DNA from 3 places in the Brevibacillus sp. AG genome. Region 1 is predicted to be linked to each of the others. Evidence: riboswitches for the same ligand, from Rfam matches in the RefSeq annotation. Region 1 holds a riboswitch; each other region holds the start of a gene.
What was found. Region 1 has a riboswitch for cyclic di-AMP ahead of POF51_RS01190 (CAP domain-containing protein). Riboswitches for the same ligand answer to the same signal wherever they lie in the genome.
Positions count from the first base shown of each region.

Region 2: another riboswitch for cyclic di-AMP. It lies ahead of POF51_RS27820 (quaternary amine ABC transporter ATP-binding protein); the one in region 1 lies ahead of POF51_RS01190 (CAP domain-containing protein).
Region 3: another riboswitch for cyclic di-AMP. It lies ahead of POF51_RS09115 (C40 family peptidase); the one in region 1 lies ahead of POF51_RS01190 (CAP domain-containing protein).

Region 1 covers NZ_JAQMYO010000001.1:281,225-284,499, reverse strand. The annotation lists gene POF51_RS01205 (hypothetical protein) at 9-278, shown strand; gene POF51_RS01200 (cold-shock protein) at 523-726, opposite strand; gene POF51_RS01195 (rhodanese-like domain-containing protein) at 1,157-1,501, shown strand; cyclic di-AMP (ydaO/yuaA leader) riboswitch at 1,586-1,738, shown strand; gene POF51_RS01190 (CAP domain-containing protein) at 1,746-2,480, shown strand; gene POF51_RS01185 (hypothetical protein) at 2,545-2,700, opposite strand; gene POF51_RS01180 (homoserine dehydrogenase) at 2,801-3,275, opposite strand, start outside.
Region 2 covers NZ_JAQMYO010000014.1:116,773-120,047, forward strand. The annotation lists gene POF51_RS27810 (glycine betaine ABC transporter substrate-binding protein) at 1-44, opposite strand, end outside; gene POF51_RS27815 (ABC transporter permease) at 41-880, opposite strand; gene POF51_RS27820 (quaternary amine ABC transporter ATP-binding protein) at 864-2,090, opposite strand; cyclic di-AMP (ydaO/yuaA leader) riboswitch at 2,486-2,632, opposite strand.
Region 3 covers NZ_JAQMYO010000003.1:51,808-55,082, reverse strand. The annotation lists gene POF51_RS09125 (sensor histidine kinase) at 1-233, opposite strand, end outside; gene POF51_RS09120 (response regulator transcription factor) at 234-953, opposite strand; gene POF51_RS09115 (C40 family peptidase) at 1,169-1,690, opposite strand; cyclic di-AMP (ydaO/yuaA leader) riboswitch at 1,695-1,834, opposite strand; gene POF51_RS09110 (LiaF transmembrane domain-containing protein) at 2,154-2,558, shown strand; gene POF51_RS09105 (PspA/IM30 family protein) at 2,622-3,275, shown strand, end outside.

The DNA of each region.
Region 1 (3,275 bases):
AGAAAGTGGTGAATAATCAATGTAATTTAAAATGGGCTGATTTAAGCGATCCAGTTAAAACGATAATAGAACACATTGATATTAATTGTTGTGATGAAGATTTTCAAGTTGGAACTAAACTAAATATACCGTATTTTAAGGGGAGATTCACTCAAGAAATGGCAGATGCAATTCTCGAATATCAATATTCAACTGAAAATTTAAACGAAAATTGTTATTCTGCCGAACTGCAAGATGGTGTATTGATGATAAAGTTCGTTAAGAGTTCAGAGAGATAGCTCGTTATGTCCAATTTTAAAACCAGGAGCGCCCTCATCAATCTCTAAATGAAGCAAAACCCGATCAATTTTCCGCCCATACTATCGAAAAAATCGCATCCTAAACACTAGGACTACGAAAAGGAGGACATAACTTATTCCTCAAAAAATCGTGTCTTGACAACGGGGAGCATTACATTTTACTTCTACGACCACGCCAAAAAAGAAACTGCCCTCGAAAGGACAGTTTCTTTTAAAAGGAGACTTACAGTTTTACTACGTTCTCAGCTTGTGGGCCACGGTTGCCTTGAACGATGTTGAATTGAACTTTTTGACCTTCGTCCAAAGTTTTGAAACCGTCACCTTGGATTGCGCTGAAGTGTACGAATACATCGTCTCCGCCTTCTACTTGAATGAAACCGAAACCTTTTTCTGCGTTAAACCATTTTACTGTTCCGTTCGTTTGCATTTAAAAAAACCTCCAAAAATTCAATTTGAATATGCTAGTCATATTTACCGAAGCAAATAAAGCTCACATATCATGAAGGAATACCAGATCATGTGCTATGATATGCCTTCATGATATGTGAATTTTACCTACTCAGCAAATATGCAAATGTCATGGGACGGAACTGCAAAATTAAAAACTAAACCTTTTGAAAACCTAAAACAATGAAAGCCCTTCCTCTCTTCCATCCTTGCGGCTCCGATGACCGCGCCAGTGTGAATCGGGGATTCAAAAATGTTATCCATCAGCATACAAACACCTCGATGAATGATTAGGTATCAATTTTTCAAGTAGCAATCTCATTCTACCATGGTTGTCCAACAAAAGCAACCGTTCACCCTTATACTGGGAAGTCGATACTCTGTTACAATAGCATTGGGAGGGATTTCATTTGCAAAATCATACTTTGACAACTATTCAATTATCAGAAATGCTTGAAAAGAAAGTGCCTGTACTATTAGTGGACGTACGCGACGTCGAGAAATTTATCACCGGCAGCCTCGTTCACGAAAATGCATCGACCCGAAACGCACCCTATCTTCTAATGAAAGAACAGGACAAGCCGTTCGATGAAGAAACCGAAAAACTTGCGCAAAATGTGCAGATTGTTACTGTATGTACAACAGGTAACAAGGCTCAAAAAGCTGCCGCTCTTCTTCGTGAGCATGGTTTTCAAGCAAATGCATTGGAAGGCGGCTTAACCGCATGGAAGGAACAATCAAACGAAGCGAAATGAGCCTAATTTATCAACGATTCTAGCTTTTTGCCATATATTACTCCTTTATTTCGATTGGGATTGTCTGATATCGTTGTTCATGCCAAACGAAATAAGCCGAGACTTTCTGAAAAGGAAGTGCGGGGGACTTTTTAGTGGATGAGCAATTCCACATGGGGTGAATCGCCGAATTGGCGTAGGGTTGTTTCCTCAACCCGAATCCGACAACTAACCTCGTAGGCAAAAAAAAGGAGAGATTTGTTTAATGAAACGTTTTGGTTCTGTTACAATCGCGATGACTCTTGGTCTAGGCTTGGCTTTGACAGGGTTTGCTTCTTCTGCTTCCGCAGCATCTAACTGCCCATTGAAGAACGGACAATTCCAATTCAATGTGGGTCAAAATATGGGACAATTCCAAAAAGCACCAAATGCACAACAGTTCTTTAACTTTTATCAAAAACAAGGACAAACTACACCTGTACAACCATACCCAATTCAACCAGGATCTTTTCAATCAGCACCCGTGCAACAAGCACCAGCACAACAAACACCAGTTCAACCAGCACCAGCGCAACCTAGAAATAACGTCACTCAGCCTGCCGCACCAGTAAATCAAGCGGAACAAGGAAAAACTGGTGATTTTGCGAAACAAGTCGCGGATTTGGTGAACCAAGAACGTGCCAAAGCAGGTCTCAAGCCTGTTCAAATGGATGCAGCATTGTCCAAAGTAGCGTTGGCAAAAGCACAAGATATGTCTGCTAACAACTATTTTGACCACAACAGCCCAACGTACGGTTCCCCATTTGACATGATGAAGCAGTATGGCATTCAGTACTCGACTGCAGGTGAGAATATCGCCATGGGACAACAAAGTCCACAAGAAGTTATGCAACAATGGATGAACAGTGAAGGTCACCGCCAAAACATTATGAACCCTGCGTTCACAAAAATTGGTGTAGGCGTCACAAATGGCTACTGGGTACAAGAATTTATCGGATAAAACGCATTGTACGAAATGAAAAGCCGGTGTCTCTTAATCGAGACCCGGCTTTTTCGTGTAGGCATCATTCCTGCTGTGCTTCGGATGCCTGCTTTTTGGGGGTACAGCAGCAGCTATCCTGCTCATTTACCAAAGCGACGTTCTTTTGATTCATTTTTTGCTTGGTTGGGTAAGCAGATACTTGCTGCAGCTCGGCATTGACATCAGACGATTGGTTCATCCGTATGGCCCCCTCGCCGTTTTTTGTGGTGCATCCCTAGTATGCTCGCGGTTGTAAAGGACTCATTCCTAAGGAACACTGGAAGCACATGCAAATGAACCTATCTGCTAATGATATGTTCAAGGTCTTTTAAGGCAGCCGCTGCTGCCGCGACAGGATCTGATTTTCCTCCAACGACCAATAAATCCCCCATGACATCTGTTTCTACCCGTATGGCTTTTGTCGTACCTGATACAGATGCAAATGGATGGGTAAGATCCACTGCACAAAGCTCCACTGCTATAGAAAGTGTGCCATTTGCTTCCTTTTGGATGCTTCCTATCAGCTTGGGAATCTTCGTATGCTTTTTCCAGTTCTCGATTTGTAACGAGGTTATTTCGCGAATACTTGCGCGTGTGATATCAGTCAGATTTACTTGCGCACCAAAAGCGGCGTTTGCCAAGATCGTGAGCTTTGAAGCTGTATCCCAACCATCGATGTCGTAAGAAGGGTCCGGTTCGGCAATCCCCATCTTCTGAGCGAGCTCGACTGCTTCCACACAGGCGAGCCCCTCTTCCATCATTTTTGTGAGCACG
Region 2 (3,275 bases), on a different contig from region 1:
CCCATCATTACTGCCAGTAAAGCTGGAACCGCTTTGTTCATCATATGTTTCTCTCCTTTTTTCCTGCATGTTGAGTAAGCCGATCCAAGACGATAGCGATGATCACGATGGATAGCCCCGCCTCGAATCCTCTTCCTATATCCACTTGCGATACGGCGCGATATACGTCTGCACCCAAGCCTTTTGCCCCGATCATAGCCGCTATGACCACCATCGACAGGGCGAGCATGATGCACTGATTGACTCCCGCCAAGATCGTCGATTTCGCATACGGCAGTTGCACTTTCACGAGCTTTTGCCACCCAGTTGCGCCAAAGGCATCCGCTGCTTCCTCCATTTCCGCTGGCACCTGACGTATGCCTAAGTTCGTGAGACGCACAATTGGCGGCAAAGCAAAAATAACGGAGGCAATGACTCCCGGCACCTCACCCAAGCCAAAGAAAAAGATCGCGGGAATCAAGTAAACGAACGCTGGCATCGTCTGCATCAAATCCAGTATTGGCGTGACCAGATTGCGAAACGTATCGTATCTCGCGCAAAGAATGCCCACCGGAATCCCGATGGCGATCGAAATCATGGTGGCAGTGAGGACGAGTCCCAATGTCTCCATCGTTTCATCCCAGTACCCCAGGTTGTGAATGAGAGAAAGTCCGACAACCGTAAAGACCATTGACGCTCTCCCTGCAAAAACCCACGCAGCGGCCCCCAGCAGCAAGATGAGAATCAGCGAAGGTATCTCCGCCAAAACCGTGGAACAGTAAGTCACCATCGTAGAAATGACGATAGACACTGGATCAAACAATACCCCTTTGTACTGGCCCAGCACCTCCACGAACCCTTCCATCCATTCGCCAATCGGCAGCTTAGGCACGACGTCCATCACTCATCACCTCTGCTCTCTGGTGTTCTTGGACATTGACTTTGCCTACCAGCCCGCCTAGCACCGCTCCTTTTACGATGACACCCAACAAACGCTGCTGCTCGCCCACTACCGCAATCGGGATGTGCAGGTCTGCCATCATTGGGAACAAACTGTGCAGACGTGCGTCAGGTGAAACAGTAGGGAGGTCGGTTTTCATAATCGTCTCCAGTGAATCCCCCGTATCGATCGCGAGTGATACGTCATACGCCGTAATCAAGCCGAGCAGTGTGCGCTTTTTGTCCACGACGTACAAGCTGGACACGCCGTTATCCATCATGAGTTGCAGCGCCACTCGCGCCCCTTTGTCAGGCGTGATTGCTTCTGCCCGTTTCATCACATTTTCAGCAACGAGCACTCTGGACAGGTCGGCATCCTCGACAAACTTCCGCACGAATTCATCCGCTGGGTCTGCCATGATTTCTTCCGGGCGGCCGATTTGAATGATCTTTCCGTCTTTCATAAAGGCAATCCGATCACCCAGCCTCAACGCCTCGTGCAAGTCATGTGTAATGAACAGGATCGTCTTTTTCATCGTCATCTGAAGCTCCAGTAGCTCATCCTGCATGTCTTTTCGAATGAGCGGGTCCAGTGCACTGAACGCTTCGTCCATCAAGAGAATATCTGGATTATTAGCCAACGCCCGCGCCAATCCGACTCGCTGGCGCATCCCTCCGCTCAATTGATCCGGGTACGCATTTTCCCACTCGGTTAACCCAACGAGCGCAAGCGCTTCCCGTGCTTTTTCTTGCCGGAGCCCTGGTGGTACTTGTTGAATCTCCAAACCGAACTCGACGTTTTCTCGTACCGTCCGCTGCGGAAACAGGGCGAAGTTTTGGAAAACCATCCCGAGCTTCTTCCTCCTCACCTCGCGCAAAGCCGATGCCTTCATGTCCACGATCTCTTCCCCATCGATCTCGATGCTTCCACTCGTTGGGTCAATCAGTCGATTACACAGTCGGATTAAGGTTGACTTGCCGCTGCCGGACAGGCCCATGATCACGAAGATTTCACCTTCCTCGACTTCAAAGCTGACCTGATTCACCCCGATAGACTGGCCCGTTTGCTTGTAAATTTGTTCTTTCGTACGTCCTTCTGCCAGTAGCTTCAAGGCCAGCTCGGGCTGCTTGCCGAACACTTTTGTCAGTTGATGGACCTTCATTTTGGGCATGGTATCCCTCATCTTTCGTTTTTTCGTAAATGCAAAAAGCCTGCGAAGTTTCCACACTCCAGCAAAACCAAGCATGCACGCTTGATTTTTACTCGTGTAAAAAATCCGCAGGCTTACGTAATACCTGGCATCCCTTTTCAGGACTCCCTGTACTCTGTCTTCCTGATTTCGATTGTCAGCGGTTTATGTCGTACCGACTGCCTCCCAGCGATCCACACGTTTTTCGATAACGTCTGTATGGCGTAAGCTGCTCATCGGTATATCCATAAAAAAATAGGCCGATCCATCCTTTTTCTCCAGAACAAAGGTCCCAAAGAAAAAGCCTGCATCGGCCTATCACACGCCCGCAAGGAATCCCCTTGTTGCGTATTATATGCCTAGACTTTATCCATCCATGACCTTCCCTGCTTTGGCCGACGAGGTTAGCTGACGGGTAGGATGGCAGAGAAGACTTTTCCTCATCCCTCCTGATCACTCAGGATTAACCCCAAAAGATTGGTTCCCCCGCTTCCGAGAATCTCGGAACTAGGCCGTATGTGTTGTTTCTTGATTAAGCTTGATCGTGATTTGATTATACGCTCGCTTCCAGTTATTGTGAACGTTCGTTTAGCACGGTTTTAACCGGACTTTGTCTTTCTTTATGAGTCGGATTGGATTAGCTCTCGGTTACTCATTCGATTAAAGGAATCGTGCGTTATTCTCTCTCGCATGTGGGGTGGGGAGGAAACAGGAGAAAACGCTCAGCTTCTTGGAACACCTGCTGGGAAGCATGTGGTGCCTGGCTCCGTGAAAAAAAGCGAAACCGCGTCCAAAGTAGTCCATTCAAGATGTGTCTCAGAGGTGGACGCTAAAGGCAGTTTCTCTTTTTTTCACTGCGCCTCGGTAGGTGTGTCCAAATATCTTCGCTTATTTCTCCTGTTTCCTCTACAAGCTGTTGGGATTCTACATGCATTTAATGAAGCACCCCCTTGAATGCTGCTTTCAAGATGTAAACAATAGTCGCTTGGGAAGAAGAACATTTCCAGTCCTAGCGCCTCTGGAGCCCAACTCAACGTAGAAATGAATGGCGGGGGTTGTCAGCTTCAACCTCTGCGAATACATCTTCGAAACTCTACTTTTGAAGCGCTCCCGACATTCATTTCGGAGCGGACAGTCTAACCCCTTGCGGGGCGTAGGCCGAAGCGT
Region 3 (3,275 bases), on a different contig from region 1:
TCTGGCAACTGCTTTTCAAGCTCCAAACGTTCGATTGGGTCCTTGAAATTACTGACGAGAAGCAGTTGATTGAGCATGACCTTCTCTGCAGCTTCCTTCTCAGCCTGATACTGATTATGCCGATCATTTTTGAGTTGAGCGACAATAATGTCTTGAAAAACAAATTTAAACAACAAGATGTTGAGTGTGATCAAGGCAATGAAGGAGAGAAAAATTTTATTACGTAAGCTCATTTAAAGCTTCTCCCCGATAAATACGTAGCCTGTCCCCCATTGTGTTTTAATAAACTGACGCTCTGTTTCCAGCTTTTCCCGGAGGTTTTTGATATGGACGGTCACTGTATTGAGCGAGCCATAACCATATCCCCAGACACGGTCATAGATTTGCTCTCTTGTAAAGACGATGCCCGCATTTTCTGCGAGGAATGTGAGCAGTTGAAATTCTTTTGTAGAGAGCTCAATCTTTTGATTACATACATAAACGGAATACGTTTCTTTATGAATTTCTAGGTCCTTGAATTTCAAAACGGTAATCGGAGAAGAGGCTGTTTCCTTCTCAGGCTGCTCTTCCGTATGCTTGCGAATGCGCTCATAGCGACGCAGGTGGGCACGAATGCGAGCGAGCAGTTCTTCTGTATCAAAAGGCTTCGTGATGTAATCGTCTGCGCCGATTTCGAAGCCGACTACCTTATCTACCGCTTTTCCTTTTGCACTGAGAAACAGTATAGGCAAATCCCACTCACGGCGAATTTGAGAGCAGAGCTCGTAGCCACTCATGTTGGGCATCATAATATCCAAAAGGATCAGGTTAGGTCGCTCTCCTTGGCTGAGCAGGGAGAGAGCATCTTCTCCGCTCTCTGCGGAGGAAACGGTGAAGCCTTCGTTCTCCAAAATGTCTTCTAGCAGTTCAATAATCTCCAGATTGTCATCGACAATTAAAATGTGATCTTTCACCGGAACAACCCCCAGTTACTTCTATTAATAAGGAATACCATTCAAAGAATGGGTCTTGTCTATCATAACATGCTTTGACCTCATCAGGGAAAGAAACCCCGTAAGTTATTAAGTTGTTCTAATATGTAAGGGTACCTCTTTAGACCAGGTACTAAATTTCGTCAGAAAAAGCCAGAGACATTGTGTCCCTGGCTTTTTATTATTTTGCCGAACGACTATTTTTGAGCTGGTTTTTCCGGCAACGATGCAGCTTGCACCGCTTTTTCCTTTTTCGGAGTTTCTGCTTTCGCTAGAACAGGAGCACTGAGACGCTTAGCGCCTACATAACGCTTGCTCCAGTAGTATGGATCGTTCAACTTGGTGTTGACGACTCCACGACCAGATTCCGAGTGCACGAATGTGCCGTCTCCAATGTAGATACCCACGTGAGAAATGCTGCGACCGTTCGTATTAAAGAACACGAGATCGCCTGGCTGCAAATCTTTTCTGGCTACCTCTGTACCTAATTCGTACTGGGAAGCAGAATTGTGAGGCAGGTCTACACCTAACGCATCAAATACGTAGCGCGTGAAACCGGAGCAGTCAAAGCCCTTTTTGGACGAGCCGGAAGATTTGTAAGGGGTACCGTACAAGTCGCTGACTACTTCACCCAGAGAATTCTCCTCAGCAGCCTGTGCAGCGCCTGCCCCCATAGCAAGCATTCCAGCCATAAATAAAGATAAAACCACCTTGCGCAAAAGAAACTGCTCCCTTCGTGAGCCTACGAGGTTAGCTGAAGGGTTCGGTCGAAAGGACGCCCTAGGCTGCTAGGAGTAGCAACCATTCACCCCAAAAACGTGGTTCCCCCGTTTCCGCCAAGCGGAATTCGGCTATTTTTCGATGTTTTTTTACACGCACTCTTACGAAGATTCTACGCCAGTCCTTTTTTTCCTTCTTTTTCATCCGTTAGTTCACATATTCGTCACAAAATTACCGTCAAATGCTGTAACGTTTTCGTTCGACAGAGCAAGCCGCCTTTCGACGCAGGCTTGTTCTGCCTTGCGCGACAGCTCGTCCGATTAGGGCAGGAAATTGTCTCCGTCCAAGGGCGGAGGGAAAAACCAACCGCACGCCCGTTATGGGAAGCCTATACCGAGGGCTACAATAAGGGCATAACGTTCCACAAGCACCACATGCAAAACGAATGGAGGTAAGCGAGTAATGAGCGAACGGTCTGGCAAAGTTCTACTCGGGCTGGTTCTGCTGCTAGTCGGTGGGTTGGTTCTTCTAGATCTGGTGGGTATCGATATCGGAGACTTGCTCGGGTTCATCATTCCCGGTGTGATCATGATATACGGTGCCAAAAAGATTATGGGACAAACCGGTTCACGCTTTTGGGGAATCCTCGTCTTTCTATTCGGGTTCCTGATGCTGATTGGCAAGCTTGACCTACTGTTTCACGCGCTTCTGGCCATTGGGGTAATTTATCTGGGATATCGCTTACTACGTCCCAGTCAAGAACCAAAGCAAGCTCCACCTACTTGGGAGCGTGAATGGGCCCAAAAAGTATTAAAGGAAGATACGCTAGACACTTGGGAGAAACATGTAACACGAAGACAACAATAACGCTACGTCGCAAGAGTCTTTTGGATGAACAATATGATGTGATATGATGAGGAGGAAAAAATAATGAGTATCTTTAAACGTTTGCGTGACCTGACAGTAGCTTCGGTGAATGATGCATTGGATTCGATGGAAGATCCGGTAGTAATGCTGAATCAATATATGCGTGACATGGAAGTAGAAATCGGACAAGTTGAAGTAGCGGTTGCCCGTCAGGTTGCACTGGAAAAGAAATTCCGCCAGCAATTGGATGAAGCCAATGCTCTGATTGAAAAACGCGATCGTCAAGTCAAGCTCGCCTTGACTGAGGGAGAAGACGAGTTGGCTCGTCGAGCACTCGCTGACAAGAAGCAGTACGAAGGCCGTGCAGCGGAATACGAAGGTCTTTACCTGTCAGCATCCGAGGCAGCTTCGCAAATGCGTGAGAAGCTGGCTGAGCTGAAGGAAGAGTTCTATAAAATGCGTGCGAAAAGGTTCACACTGATGGCACGTGCACAAGTAGCTCGTACACAAAAGCAAGTCAATCAAGCAGTTGTCGGTATCGGCAATCAGTCCGCAGGCCGTGGCTTCGCCCGCATGGAAGAAAAAGTGATGCGCATGGAAGCAGAAGCGCAAATGAGTGGACAATGGAGCCAAACGAACCGTGCTTGGGAGAACGCTTTGTCTGAACTGGAAAAGGATGATCTCGATGCAGAACTTGCCAGCATCAAAGCATCCATT